DNA from 2 places in the Saliniramus sp. genome. Region 1 is predicted to be linked to the other one. Evidence: riboswitches for the same ligand, from Rfam matches in the RefSeq annotation. Region 1 holds a riboswitch; the other holds the start of a gene.
The links. Region 1 has a riboswitch for cobalamin ahead of VKP01_RS04140 (ABC transporter ATP-binding protein). Riboswitches for the same ligand answer to the same signal wherever they lie in the genome.
Positions count from the first base shown of each region.

Region 1 (7,096 bases):
TGGGATGACGCTGGCCGAGCCAGGGCTGCGCGCCGACGATGTCGGAGAGAAAGGCCTCGGAGGCGCGGTCGCCGTGCAGGATGTTGTTCTCGCCGCCTTCCTCGTAATTGACCACGAATTGCACGCAGATGCGTGCATCACCCGGCCAGCGCGGATGCGGGGGATTGCGGCCGTAGCCGATCATGTCGCGCGGATAATCGGGCATGGCATCAACTCCCGCGATAGGTGGTGCAGCCCCAGGGCGAGGCGAGCAGCGGCACGTGGTAATGCCCGTCCGGCTCGGCGATGCCGAAGCGGATCGGGACCTCGTCGAGAAAGGCGGGTTCGGGCAGGGCGGCGCCTTGTGCACGGAAATAATCGCCGATGGCGAAGACGAGCTCGTAGCGCCCGCAGATGAAGGCATCGCCCGTGAGCAGCGGCCCGTCGGTGCGCCCGTCGGCGTTGGTGCGGGTCTCGACGAGGATGGTGCGGCTGCCATCTGCATCGAGCCGGTGCAGCGTGACGGCGACGCCGCCTGCCGGCTTGCCGTTGGCGGTATCGAGCACATGGGTGGAAAGACGGCCCATGGCAGCACTCCGTTCGCTGGATGACGATTCGTCTGCGCCCAATGAAGCAGCTTGCGCGCCGGCTTTCCAGCCCCTGGGCGGATTGCGGGGCCTGGCACCGCGAAGCATGGCTCCGGCATTGCTATCCCGGAAAGGGCAGGCTTGTTATCGTCTCGCGTGATCGTGGTCGATTCTCCTTGCGCTAACGGACTGCCCTGATGAATTTCGATATCCTGCTCGCCGCCCCGCCAGCCATCCAGATCCATGCCTTCGCCGCGCTGGGCGCGCTGTTTCTGGGGCTTGCCCAGTTCACCACGCCTGCCGGAGCGCCGATCCATCGCATACTCGGCTATGGCTGGGTCAGCCTGATGCTGGTGACGACGCTGTCGTCGTTCCTGATCAGCGCCAATCCAATCATCGGGCGGTTCAGCTGGATCCACGGGTTATCCGTTTTCACCACGGTGATGATCGTCGTCGCGATCATCAAGGCACGCCGGCACGAGGTGAAGGCGCATCGGGCGATCATGATCAATCTGTTCATTTTTGCCCTGGTTCTGACCGGCGCTTTCACGCTGCTTCCCGGTCGCGTCATGCATGCGGTGGTGTTCGGTTGAACTATCCCCGGCTCAATCGGCGCCGGCGCTTGAAAATGCGGGCGAAAACCGCCATCACAAAACCGGATTGTCGTGCAGATTCGGCAGGGCCCGGCACAAGCCCGGTTCCGCGCCGCCCCCACGTTTCGACGAGAAAGAAAAACCTTGGCCGATAACGATCAGACCCGCCCCGATGGTCCGCCGCCCGGCGGCGACGTGAAGAGCATCTCCATCGTCGAGGAGATGAAGAAATCCTATCTCGATTACGCCATGAGCGTGATCGTCTCGCGTGCGCTTCCCGATGTGCGCGACGGGCTGAAGCCTGTGCATCGGCGCATCCTCTATGCGATGCACGAGAGCGGCTACATGCCGGAGAAACCCTATGTGAAATGTGCGCGCGTCGTCGGCGACGTGATGGGTAAATATCACCCGCACGGCGATTCCGCGATCTATGACGCGCTGGTGCGCATGGCGCAGAATTTCTCCATGCGCCTGCCGCTGATCGACGGACAGGGCAATTTCGGCTCGGTGGACGGCGATCCGGCGGCGGCCATGCGCTATACCGAGTGCCGTTTGGCGAAACCCGCCGTGGCGCTGCTCGACGATATCGACAAGCAAACGGTCGATTTCGACGAGAACTACGACGGCAAGGAGATGGAGCCTGTCGTCCTGCCGGCGCGCTTCCCCAATCTGCTGGTGAACGGCGCCGGCGGCATCGCGGTGGGCATGGCGACCAATATCCCGCCGCACAATCTCGGCGAAGTGATCGATGCCTGTTTTGCCTATATCGCGAATCCGGCGGTCACTATCGAGGATCTCATCGAGATCGTCCCCGGCCCGGATTTTCCGACGGGCGGGCTGATCCTCGGATATAGTGGCGCCCGATCGGCCTATAATACCGGGCGCGGCTCGGTGATCATGCGCGCGAAGGCGGATGTCGAGGAGATCCGCAAGGAGCGCGAGGCGATCATCATCACCGAGATCCCCTATCAGGTGAACAAATCCACCCTGATCGAGCGCATCGCGGACCTGGTGCGCGAGAAGCGGGTGGAAGGCATTGCCGATCTGCGAGACGAATCGGATCGCGACGGCATGCGCATCGTCATCGAGCTCAAGCGCGACGCGGTGTCGGATGTGGTGCTCAACCAGCTCTACCGCTTCACGGCTTTGCAATCCTCCTTCGGCTGCAACTTCGTCGCCCTCAACGGCGGGCGTCCGGAGACGATGAATCTCAAGGACATGATCCGTGCTTTCGTGGATTTCCGCGAGAGCGTCGTCAGCCGCCGCACCAAGTTCCTGCTGGGCAAGGCACGCGATCGGGCGCATGTTCTGTGCGGGCTGGCCATCGCGGTCGCCAATATCGACGAGGTGATCCACCTCATCCGCACCGCGCCCGATCCGAATGCCGCGCGCGCCGCGCTGATGGATCGCGACTGGCCGGCCTACGACATCGCGCCGCTGATCGCGCTCGTCGATGATCCGCTGCATCGCGTCGCCGAGGACGGGACCTACCGCCTGTCGGAGACGCAGGCGCGCGCCATCCTCGATCTGCGCCTGCAGCGCCTCACCGCGCTCGGTCGGGACGAGATCGGCGACGAGCTGAAGAAGCTTGCTGACGAGATCCGCGACTATCTCGAGATCCTGAGCTCGCGTGCACGCATCATGCAGATCATCGGTGAGGAATTCGCCGAGATCCGCGAGGCCTATGCCACGCCGCGCAAGACGCAGATCGTCGAGCATGACGCCGATTTCGACGTCGAGGATCTGATCCAGCGTGAGGACATGGTCGTCACAGTCTCGCATGCCGGCTACATCAAGCGCGTGCCGCTCTCCACCTACCGTGCGCAGCGGCGCGGCGGCAAGGGACGCTCGGGCATGGCGACCCGCGAGGAGGATTTCGTCACGCGGCTCTTCGTGGCCAATACCCACACGCCGGTGCTGTTCTTCTCCTCACGCGGGCAGGTCTACAAGGAAAAAGTCTGGCGCCTGCCGCTTTCGGCACCCAATGCCAAGGGCAAGGCGCTGGTCAACATGCTGCCGATCCATCAGGACGAGCGCATAACCACGATCATGCCCCTGCCCGAGGACGAGGATTCCTGGGACAATTACGATGTGATGTTCGCGACCGCGCGCGGCAATGTCCGCCGCAACAAGCTGTCGGATTTCGTCAACGTCAATCGCGCCGGCAAGATCGCGATGAAGCTCGACGAGGGCGACGCCATCGTCGATGTGCAGGTCTGCTCTACGGATGACGACGTGCTGCTGACCACGTTGAAGGGCCAGTGCATCCGCTTCGCCGTGCCGGAAGTGCGTGTCTTCAAGGGCCGCGATTCCACCGGTGTGCGCGGTATTGCGCTGGGGCCGGATGACAAGGTGATCGCGCTCGCCATCCTGCGCCATGTCGCGGCGACGGCGGAAGAGCGTCAGGCCTATCTCAGACACGCCTCGGCCATGCGCCGGGCTGCCGGCGCGGAACTGGAGGAGGGCCTTCCCGGCAATGGAGCGCCCGTCGATGCCGAGGACGCCGCAGATATCGAGCTCGGCCAGGAGCGCTATGCCGAGATGGGCGCGGCCGAGCAATTCGTGCTGGGCCTCTCGGAGAATGGTTATGGCAAGCGCTCCTCGGCTTACGAGTACCGTGTCACCGGGCGCGGCGGTAAAGGGATTACCGGCATGGTCACCAATGACCGTAACGGCAAACTCGTCTCGGCCTTCCCTGTCGAGCAGCATGACCAGCTCATGCTGATCACCGATCGCGGCCAGACCATCCGCGTGCCGGTGGATGGTATCCGCATCGCCGGGCGCTCGACCCAGGGCGTGATCGTGTTCAACACCGCCGCTGACGAGCGGGTCGTCTCCGTCGAGCATATCGAGGGTGAAACCGAAGCGGCCGTGGTTGATGACGAGGTCGATCTCGGCGAGGCGCCGCAAACGGAAGCCGGTTCCGCAGAGGGCGCCAGTGCGGACGAGGCACCGGGTGCAGAGGATCCGGGTGCTGACGATTCCGGGCAAGACGATTCCGGGCAAGACGATTCGGAGCGTTGATCTCCGGGCAGCCTTGATCTCGCCAGCAGTCACGATCGGCGGCGATCGGCCAGACAGGCCGGTCGCCGTTTTCATCGGTAAAACCGCGATCGGTGGGATATCGACCCTTGGCCGGCGCAACCGGCCCTGCTACCAAGATCGCGATGGTGCCCGGATGAATCCGGGAGAATAGGGAAACCGGTGCGCGGATCGTCTCCTGCGAGATGATCTCCAATTCCGGTGCTGCCCCCGCAACTGTGAGCGGAGAGCGCCCCCTTCATGCCACTGCTTCGGGGAACGGGAACGGGAGCGGGAAGGCGGAGAGGCGCGATGACCTGCGAGCCAGGAGACCTGCCATCGCCGATGCAACACCAGACCGGCGGGGTGTCCGGAGGAGGCCACATGATCAAAGCGCGCTCACGCGTGTCATGCGTCTGGCAACCTGCGCCCCCTGCTTCCGCAGGCAGAGGGCCCGATGCAGCACGCAAATCCGCATTCTGAGAGCATGATCGGCGAATCGCGTCCGCCTTGCAGCTGTCATTGTCGCGCGCTCATGACTCCGCAAGGCGCGATGCAACGCCAGGCAGGGTCATGAGCTGTCCGCCTCCCGCCGCCGCGCGGCTCGCCCTCGACGCCGTCTCCTGGGGGAACGGCATCCTGCATCCGGTCAGCCTTGACCTCGCCCCGGGTCGGGTTCTCGGCGTGCTCGGCGCCAATGGCGCGGGCAAATCCACGCTGTTGCGGCTGATCTACCGTTTCCACAAGCCGCAAGCCGGTCGCATCCTGCTCGACGGGCAGGATATCCGGACCATGCCTGCGCGCCGCGTGGCGCAGTGCGTGGCGGCGGTTTTGCAGGAGCAGCCGACGGATTTCGCCCTGACCGTCGCGGAGATCGTCGCGCTCGGACGCGCGCCGCATCGGCGGGCGCTGGCAGGCCTCTCAGCGCAGGATTGGCATATCGTCGATCACGCGCTGGAGCGGCTTGAGCTGCATGATTTCGCGCAGCGCTCCTTCGGCACGCTGTCGGGCGGTGAGCGCCAGCGGGTGATGGTAGCACGCGCGCTGGCGCAGGAGCCGGGGCTGATCGTGCTCGACGAGCCGACCAACCATCTCGATATCCGCCACCAGCTCGAAGTGCTGCGGCTGGTGCGCGGGCTCGGTGCGACGGTGGTCGCCTCCCTGCACGATCTCAACCTCGTCCACGGTTTCGCCGACGACCTGCTGATTCTGGCCGACGGTCACCCGCTTGCTTTCGGGCCGGTGGGGGAGGTTTTGACGCCCGAACTGATCGCGCGCGCCTTTCGTGTCGTGGCGACGCCGCGTGCGTCAGTGGGTTTCGACTTCGCGCTGCCCAGCGAAGCGCATTTCGGGGCAGCGCCGCATTTTCCGCCAAACACATCAACCAATCCGCAAAGCGAGACATCTTCATGAAATCCGCCCGCCCGGCAATCGCCGGCCTCTGCCTTGCCAATCTTTTTCTCGTCGCGCCGATGACCACAGCCGAGGCCCATCCCGTCACGGTGAAGAGCTGCGACCGTGAGATCACCTTCGATGCCCCGCCGCAGCGCGCAGCCTCGAATGACGTCAATCTCACCGAGATGATGCTGGTGCTCGGCCTGACGGATTCGATGGTGGGCTATACCGGGATTTCTGGCTGGAACAAGCTTGACGAGGCCATGCGCGAAGGCGTGGCGGAGCTTCCCGAACTCTCCGAGCGCTACCCGTCCCGCGAGGTGCTGATCGGCGCCGATCTCGATTTCTGGTTCGCCGGCTGGAATTACGGCATGCGCGTGGGCGGCGAGGTGACGCCTCAGGCGCTCGCGCCTTTCGGGGTCGCGGTGTATGAACTGACCGAGAGCTGCATCCACATCATGGAGCGTAAGCGTATCGCCATCGACGACATGTTCAACGATATCCGCAATCTCGCCGCTATTTTCGGCGTAGATGCCCGCGCCGAGGCGCTGATTGGCGACTGGCAGAGCGAGCTCGATGCAATCGCGCAAGAGATCACCCGGGGCGAGCCCCTGCGCGTCTTCGTCTATGACAGCGGCGAGGACACGCCCTTCACCGCCGGGCGCTATGCCATGCCGACCGCGATGATCGAGGCGGCTGGCGGACGCAACATCATGGATGATGTCGAGACTTCCTGGACGCGGGTCGCCTGGGAGCCCGTGGTCGAGCGCGATCCGCAGGTCATCATCATCGTCAATTATGGTGAGGTGACCGCCGAGGAGAAGATCGCCTTCCTGCGCGGGAATCCCGGGCTCGCGGAGATGGATGCGGTGGTCAATGACCGCTTCGTGGTGCTTGATTACGTCGAGGCGACGCCCGGGCCGCGCAACATCGCGGCGATCCGCACCCTCGCCGAGGCCTTCCACGGCATCGATCTGGCGGCGATCACCGGCGCGGCGGAGTAAGGCAGATGCGCGGCATGCCCGGACCTGAAATCGCGGCGCCCGTGATCGCCGCGAAAGCGGGCGTGCCGCGCCTTCGCTCCGGGATGCGCATGGGCATCTGGGGGATCGGGATCGGGCTCTTGCTGTTATCACTCTCCGCCGCCGTCAGCCTCGGGGCCGTGCCGGTCCCGCTGACGACGGTCTGGGGCGTCATCCTCGATCGCATCGCGCCCGGCCTGATCACACCCGACTGGTCCGCCGGGCGCGCGGCGATCGTCTGGGAGATCCGCCTGCCGCGGGCGCTGCTCGCCGCGCTGGTCGGGGCGGGGCTTGCGCTGGTGGGGGCTGTTTTGCAGGCCGTGACGCGTAATCCGCTGGCGGATCCGCACCTACTGGGGATCTCCTCCGGCGGCGCCTTCGGGGCAATCCTCGCGCTCCTGCATACGGGGATGTTTCTCGGACTTGCGACTGTGCCGGTCTTCGCCTTCATCGGTGCGCTGGCTGCGACGCTGCTGGTGCTCGCGCTCGCCAGCTTCGC
Region 1 covers NZ_DATGCW010000087.1:3,310-10,405, forward strand. Annotated here, with positions in the region: gene puuE (allantoinase PuuE) at 1-205, opposite strand, end outside; gene uraH (hydroxyisourate hydrolase) at 210-566, opposite strand; gene VKP01_RS04130 (DUF2306 domain-containing protein) at 764-1,159, shown strand; gene gyrA (DNA gyrase subunit A) at 1,304-4,183, shown strand; cobalamin riboswitch at 4,311-4,535, shown strand; gene VKP01_RS04140 (ABC transporter ATP-binding protein) at 4,754-5,593, shown strand; gene VKP01_RS04145 (ABC transporter substrate-binding protein) at 5,590-6,579, shown strand; partial or broken gene VKP01_RS04150 (iron chelate uptake ABC transporter family permease subunit) at 6,663-7,096, shown strand, end outside.

Region 2 (7,096 bases), on a different contig from region 1:
ACGCATGGCGCCGGATGGCGCATGCCGATCTTCCAGCGGTGTTCGCTCTCTCGAAGCAAGTCCACGCGGCCTATCCGGAGCACCCGGAGATCGCGCGCGAGCGACTCGCCCTCGCCCCGCAATGGTGCCGCGTTCTAGCCGCCGGCGCCGACCTTCGTGGCTACCTCCTGGCCCATCCCTGGCGCCGTGGCGCCCCGCCCGCCCTCGATAGCCTGATTGGCGCACTGCCCGATGATCCCGATTGCCTGTATATCCACGACCTCGCCATCGCCCCACAGCAGCGCGGCAAGGGCGATGCAGCCGTGCTGCTCGCATCGCTGAAGCGCGAGGCCTTCGCGGATTTCCCGGTTATCGCGCTGATCAGCACCGGCCCCGCCACGGGCTATTGGCAAAGACAGGGTTTTGCGCGCTGCGCGATCGCGCAGCCCGAAATCCTCGCGAGCTATGATCCGCAAGCCCTCTACATGGAGTATCCGCGCCCGTGACGAGCGCCCGGCACGTCACGTCTTCACAAGCGCCTCGATGATCACGAAGGCCTGCGCCATCGGCGGCTCGTCGGTGAGGCTGACATGGACATGCGCCTCATGGCCTTCCGGGATCAGCGCAGCGAGCCGCACGGCAGCCCCCCCTGTCAGTTCCAGCGTGGGGCGTCCCGCCGCATCGTTGACCACCGCGATATCGCGCCAGAACACCCCCTCGGCAATGCCGGTGCCGAGTGCCTTCACCGCCGCTTCCTTCGCAGCGAAGCGGCGCGCATAGCAGGGCCCGGGATTGACACGCGCCTCGCAACGCGCCCGCTCACCCTCGGTAAAGACGCGATGCGTGAAGCGGGTGCCGTGGCGCGCGATCGAGGCTTCGACGCGCCGGATATCACACAGATCCGAGCCGATCCCGACGATCATGCGGATTGCCCCGATCGTGCTTCATCCATTGCCGCGCGCATGGCGCCGATTGCCTCCGGCAATCCGCAAAAGATCGCCTCGCCGATCAGGTAATGGCCGATATTGAGCTCGACGAATTCCCCGATCGCCGCGACGGGGCCGACATTCTCCGTGGTGAGCCCGTGGCCTGCATGCATTTCGAGCCCGATACCCGCGCCATGCGCCGCCGCGCGGCGCAGCCGGTCGCGTTCGCCAGCGATACCGGCCTCGTCGCCAGCGAGCCAGAGTTCCGCATAACGCCCGGTATGCAGTTCGACCACCGGTGCCCCGAGCGCGCGCGCGGCATCCATGACGCGCTCTTCCGGCTCGACGAAGAGCGAGACGCGGCATCCCGCATCGGCCAAGGCCGCAATCGCATCGCGCAGGGCGCCCGGGCGCGCCTCAAGGTCGATCCCGCCCTCGGTCGTGCGCTCCTCACGCTTCTCGGGGACGAGGCAGGCGGCATGCGGGCGCAGGCGGGTGGCGATCGCGATCATCTCATCAGTGACCGCCATTTCGAAATTGAGCGGTTTGGTGATTTCCGCCATGAGCCGCTCCATATCGGCATCGCGGATATGGCGGCGATCCTCGCGCAGATGCGCCGTGATGCCGTCGGCCCCGGCCTCGATGGCCAGATGCGCCGCGCGCACCGGATCGGGATGGGGGCCGCCGCGGGCGTTACGCACCGTGGCGACATGATCGATATTGACACCCAGACGCAACCTGCCGCTCGCCATGACCGCTCACCCTCCTCGATCTCGACCGTCGCATAGCGCAAAGCGCCGCGCCGCGAAAGCACCTGCCGCCACATCCGATGTCGCATCGAAACGATGACAGGCGCCGCCGACACGCCTAATCTGTCGCGCAAGGGGACGAATAACAATGTCCCGCGAGCCGGTGTCGCATCACCGCATGAGATCGCGGGCACGCAAGGGGAGAGCTGTAATGAGTGATTTGCACGATGAGGGCATGCGCGTGCGCAGGAAGGTGCTCGGCGATGCGCATGTGGATCGCGCCGAGGCGCGCAAGACCGATTTCGACGCACCGTTTCAGGATTTCATCACCCGCTCCGCCTGGGGCATGCTCTGGACGCGCCCGGATTTCACGCCGCGCGAGCGCTCGCTGGTCACCATCGCCCTGCTCGCTGGCCTCGGCAATGACGGGGAACTCGCCCTGCATCTGCGTGCCACGCGCAATACCGGGGCGAGCCGCGAGGATGTGCGCGAGGCCTTGATGCATGTCGCGGTCTATGCCGGCGTGCCGCGCGCCAACCACGCACTGAAGATCGCCAAAGAGATCTTCGCCGAAATGGATGCGCAGGATGAGGCGGGCTCATGAGCTATACCGAACGCGATACCTCCCGCCATCCGCCGGCCCTGACACCCGCTTACAAGTCGAGTGTGCTGCGCAGCCCGCAAAAGCCGCCTGTCGCAATGCCGGCGACCCTGTCGGAACTCACCGGCCCGGTCTTCGGCCACGAGATCATCGGCCCGCATGACGCGGATCTGACCATGAACCACGCCCGCGCCGGCCACAGCGCGATCGGCCCGCGCATCATCGTGCATGGCCGCATCCTCGACGAGGACGGGCGCGGCGTGCCCGATGCGCTGATCGAGATCTGGCAGGCCAATGCCGGCGGGCGCTATCGCCACAAGCGGGACGGCTATCTCGCGCCGCTCGATCCGGATTTCGGCGGCTGCGGGCGCACCATCAGCGATGAGCAGGGCGGCTATGCGTTTCGCAGCATCCAGCCCGGCCCCTATCCCTGGCCGAACCGGGCCAATGACTGGCGCCCCGCGCATGTCCATTTCTCGGTCTTCGGCCATGCCTTTGCGCAAAGGCTGATCACGCAGATGTATTTCGCGGGCGATCCGCTGATCGGGCTCTGCCCGATCGTCAACACCATCCCCGACCCACGGGCCATCGATTCGCTTACCGCGCGGCTCGACATGCGCGCCACGCAGCCGATGGACGCCATCGCCTGGCGTTTCGACATCGTCCTGCGCGGTCGCCGCGCCACCTTCTTCGAGAACCGTCCGGAGGGCACCTGATGCAGGATCGACCGGATTACCTCAAGCAAACCCCCTCCCAGACGGCGGGGCCGTATCTGCATATCGGCTGCACCCCGCGCGCAGCCGGGCTCGACTGGCCGCATGCCGATCTCGGCGCCATCATGATCAGCGACGAGACGCGCGGCGAGCGCATCAGCATCACCGGCTGCGTGCATGACGGGATGGGGGCGCCCCTGCGCGACGCGCTCATCGAGATCTGGCAGGCGGATGCGCAAGGCATTCATCCCGGGCGCGGCGATCCGCGCGGCAACGGGGACCCGTTCCTCACCGGGTTCGGTCGCTGCGCAGCCGATCCGCAGACCGGCGAATTCCGCTTCGAGACGATCCGCCCTGGTGCGGTTTCGGGGCCGGGTGGCACGCTGATGGCACCGCATATCGGCTTCTGGATCGTCGCGCGCGGCATCAATCTGGGCCTGCATACGCGCATGTATTTTCCACAGGATGATCTCTCCGGCGATCCGGTGCTCGCCCGAATCGAGCATCGCGAGCGCATCGCGACATTGATCGCGCAGGAAGTGGACCCGGGCACATACCGTTTCGAGATTTTTCTGCAAGGCCCGCGCGAGACCGTATTCTTCGATATCTGACAGGGATTTGGTCCTTCACGCGCCATACTGACACAGGCGCGATCGGCCTCGTCATGCGGGGCGCCCGATTGACTCGCCCCGGTCCCTGTGGCCCCTTGCCGTGGTCGGTGCCCGTTCTGGGCCAAACAGGGAAGCCGGTGCGAGACCGGTGCTGCTCCCGCAACTGTAATCGGTGAGCCCGTCCGAAAGCCACTGGTGCCGCACGCACCGGGAAGGCGGACATTGCGGTGATGACCCGAGAGCCAGGAGACCTGCCGACATGAAGCAACCCTGATCGACGAGGGCGGGAGTCCTCGTGGGAGAATAATGATGAACAAGTTCCTCACGGCGCTCGTCGCCGCTTTCCTGCTCGGCATGCCCGCCAGCATCATCGCAACGGCCAGCATGGTTACATCGGCAAAGGCGCATGACGGCGGGGATGTCCACCAGTCCGGCAGCATTATCGTCAGCCATCTGTGGACCCATGCTACCAGCCCCACTTCGGACGCGATCGAGGTCTTTCTGACCATCGACAATACCGGCCTCGAAGGCGATGAACTCATCGCCGCCACCACACGCTTCACCGGCCACGGCAGGCTTCAGGCCCCGGCCGTCAAGAACGGCACCCTGCGCGTTGTCGAGGCGCCGACACTTGAAATCGCCCCCGGGCAGACCATCAGCTTCCAGCAGGGCGGTATCACGCTGGTCCTGCCCAACGTCCAGCGCGTGTTGCGCGAAGGCGATCATTTCGACATCTTGCTCGAATTCGCAAAAGCCGGCGCGATCACCGCCGAGGTCGGCGTCGAGGCGCCGGTGGGCGCCGATGATCACGATCATGACGACGATCATGATCACGACCACGACACGAAGAGCTGAGCCATTTCGAAGCGGGCGCGGAGCGGGCAGCCCTCGGTTGACATCGCCCCGCGCTCCGTTAGACCATTGAAAATGCCGACGGTGCTGCGCTTTCGGGCGCGGCTTTCAAGGGAATGCCGGAAGGATATGCGGGCCTCGTCCCGCCATATCCGTGCCGGAGCTGCCCCCGCAACTGTGAGCGGCGAGCTTCCAGCGTGAACCACTGGCCCATGGCCGGGAAGGAGCTGGCGGCGATGACCCGTGAGCCAGGAGACCTGCCGTCGCCTGCAATGATGATCGATCCGGGCGGGGTGCACCGGGGAAACTGATCGGCTGACGGGGCGCAGGTCCGTTGCCGGACGCGAATGCCGGGTTCTGCCGGTTTTCGAGGTTTGGACACGACACCATGAGCCAAGACGATATGCGCGGCACGGATGCCGCCCCCGAAACGACATATCAGCCAGACATGCGCCCGATCCTGCATGTCTGCCTCACTTGCCGGCAGCGCGATGCCGAGGGGCAGATCATCGAGACGGAGGGACCGCGCGCCGGAACGCACCTCCATGACAATCTCGCGGCCGCCCTGCCCGACGACGCGCCCTTCATTCTGGCGGGCGTCGAATGTCTCTCCAACTGCAAGCGCGCCTGCACCGTGGGGCTGACCAGCCCGACGCGCTGGAGCTACGTCTATGGCGATCTCGATCCGGTCGGGAGCATCGACGACATCATTGCCGGCGCCACGCTCTATGCCGGCACCGATGACGGTATCGTGCCCTGGCGCGCGCGCCCGCAGATCTTCCGCAAGGGGGTGATCGCCCGGATCCCGCCCTTCCCGCCTTCATCTTCCCATTCCGCCGCGCCCGCCGCCACACCGGCCCGCGCCAGCGAGGACCAATCCGCATGAGCAACGCTTTCGCCGCTTCGGTCAGCAAGACGCCCGTCACCATCATCACCGGCTTTCTCGGCTCGGGGAAGACGACGCTGATCCGCAATCTGATGCAAAACCCGCAGGGCCTGCGGCTCGCCGTGATCGTCAATGAATTCGGCGATGTCGGCGTTGACGGAGACATCCTGAAATCCTGCGCCGACGAGAACTGTCCGGCGGATTCGATCCTCGAACTCGCCAATGGCTGCCTGTGCTGCACCGTCGCAGATGATTTCGTGCCCACGATCGAAGCGCTGATGAAGCTGCCGCAAAAGCCCGATCACATCGTCATCGAGACGTCGGGCCTCGCTCTGCCGAAGCCCTTGCTCAAGGCCTTCGACTGGCCGGATCTGCGGTCGCGCATCACTGTGGACGGCGTGATCGCCGTGGCCGATGCCGAGGCGGTGGCTGCGGGACGTTTCGCGGCCAATCCCGAAGCGGTGGAGGCCCAGCGTCTCGCCGATGAGGGCGTCGATCACGAGACGCCGCTCTCCGAGCTTTTCGAGGACCAGATTTCCTGCGCCGATCTCGTCATTCTCAACAAGGCCGATCTCGTCGATGCAGATGCCATGGCCCGCGCCCGCGCCGTGATCGAGAAGGAAGCGCCGCGTCCGGTGCCTATCCTCGAAGCCAGCGAGGCCAGGCTTGATCCGCGCGTTCTGATCGGTCTCGACAAGGCGGCGGAGGACGATCTCGCCGCGCGGCCCTCGCATCACGACGACCACGACCACGAACATGATCACGAGGATTTCGAGAGCATCATCGTCACGCTTCCCGAGGGGCTGTCGCCCGATGAGATCGTGGCGCGGGTCGAGCGTCTCGCCCGCGAGCAGAACATCCTGCGCGTGAAGGGCTATGTCGCGGTACCCGGCAAGCCGATGCGGCTCCTCGTCCAGGGCGTCGGCGCGCGCGTGCGCACCCAATTTGACCGCCCATGGGCGCCGCAGGAAGAGCGCGCCTCGCGGCTGGTGGTGATCGCAGAGCATGATCACATCAACCGCACGGCCATCGAATCCGTGCTCAACGGCTGAGCGGGTTTTAGCGATGCATGTCGTCTTTCGCGAAAGCCATGGCCTCGAAGAAGCCGGCGCGCCCCAGGATCTGGGGCAGAGCCCGGCCGATCTCGTCGTTCTGTCTTTCTCCGACAGCGATCTCGGCGCCTTCGCCGCTGCCTGGCGGGCGGCGCGCGAGGGGATGCCGAGCCTGCGTCTGGCCAATATCGCATCGCTGATCCATCCGCTCTCCGTCGATACCTATTGCGAGAACACCCTGTCGGGGGCGCGCGCGATCCTGATCCGCATCCTCGGCGGGGTGGATTACTGGTCCTACGGGATCGAGCAGATCCAGAAGCTGGCGGAGCGCGAGAATATCGCACTCGCGGTCATCCCGGCTGATGGCCGCCCGGACGAGCGGCTCGATGCGGCTTCGAACCTGCCGGTCTCGACCCTGCGGCGCATCGCGCATCTGTGCGATCAGGGCGGACAGGGTGCGGCCCATGCAGCACTCGCCCAGTTGGCGCTTGCCGGCGGGCTGTATGCCGATCCGGTCATCGGCGTGAAGGCGATGGCGCCGGTCGGCTTCTTCCGTCCCGGCACGGGCATCATCTGCCCGCTGGCCCTGCCGCGCGCGGGTGTGCGCCCGCTCGCGCCGGTGATCTTCTACCGCTCCTTTCTCACCGCCGCCGATACCGGCCCGGTCGAGGCGATGATCGCAGCGCTCGAGGAACGCGGCTTCGATTCCTTCGGCATCTTCGTGCCC
Region 2 covers NZ_DATGCW010000025.1:17,262-24,357, forward strand. Annotated here, with positions in the region: gene VKP01_RS01250 (GNAT family N-acetyltransferase) at 1-485, shown strand, start outside; gene acpS (holo-ACP synthase) at 501-902, opposite strand; gene VKP01_RS01260 (pyridoxine 5'-phosphate synthase) at 899-1,657, opposite strand; gene pcaC (4-carboxymuconolactone decarboxylase) at 1,866-2,258, shown strand; gene pcaH (protocatechuate 3,4-dioxygenase subunit beta) at 2,255-2,971, shown strand; gene pcaG (protocatechuate 3,4-dioxygenase subunit alpha) at 2,971-3,579, shown strand; cobalamin riboswitch at 3,670-3,852, shown strand; gene VKP01_RS01280 (copper chaperone PCu(A)C) at 3,889-4,434, shown strand; cobalamin riboswitch at 4,497-4,710, shown strand; gene VKP01_RS01285 (DUF1636 domain-containing protein) at 4,820-5,317, shown strand; gene cobW (cobalamin biosynthesis protein CobW) at 5,314-6,369, shown strand; partial or broken gene VKP01_RS01295 (cobaltochelatase subunit CobN) at 6,383-7,096, shown strand, end outside.
Region 2: linked by a shared signal. The riboswitch ahead of VKP01_RS01285 (DUF1636 domain-containing protein) and the one ahead of VKP01_RS04140 (ABC transporter ATP-binding protein) in region 1 are both predicted to bind cobalamin.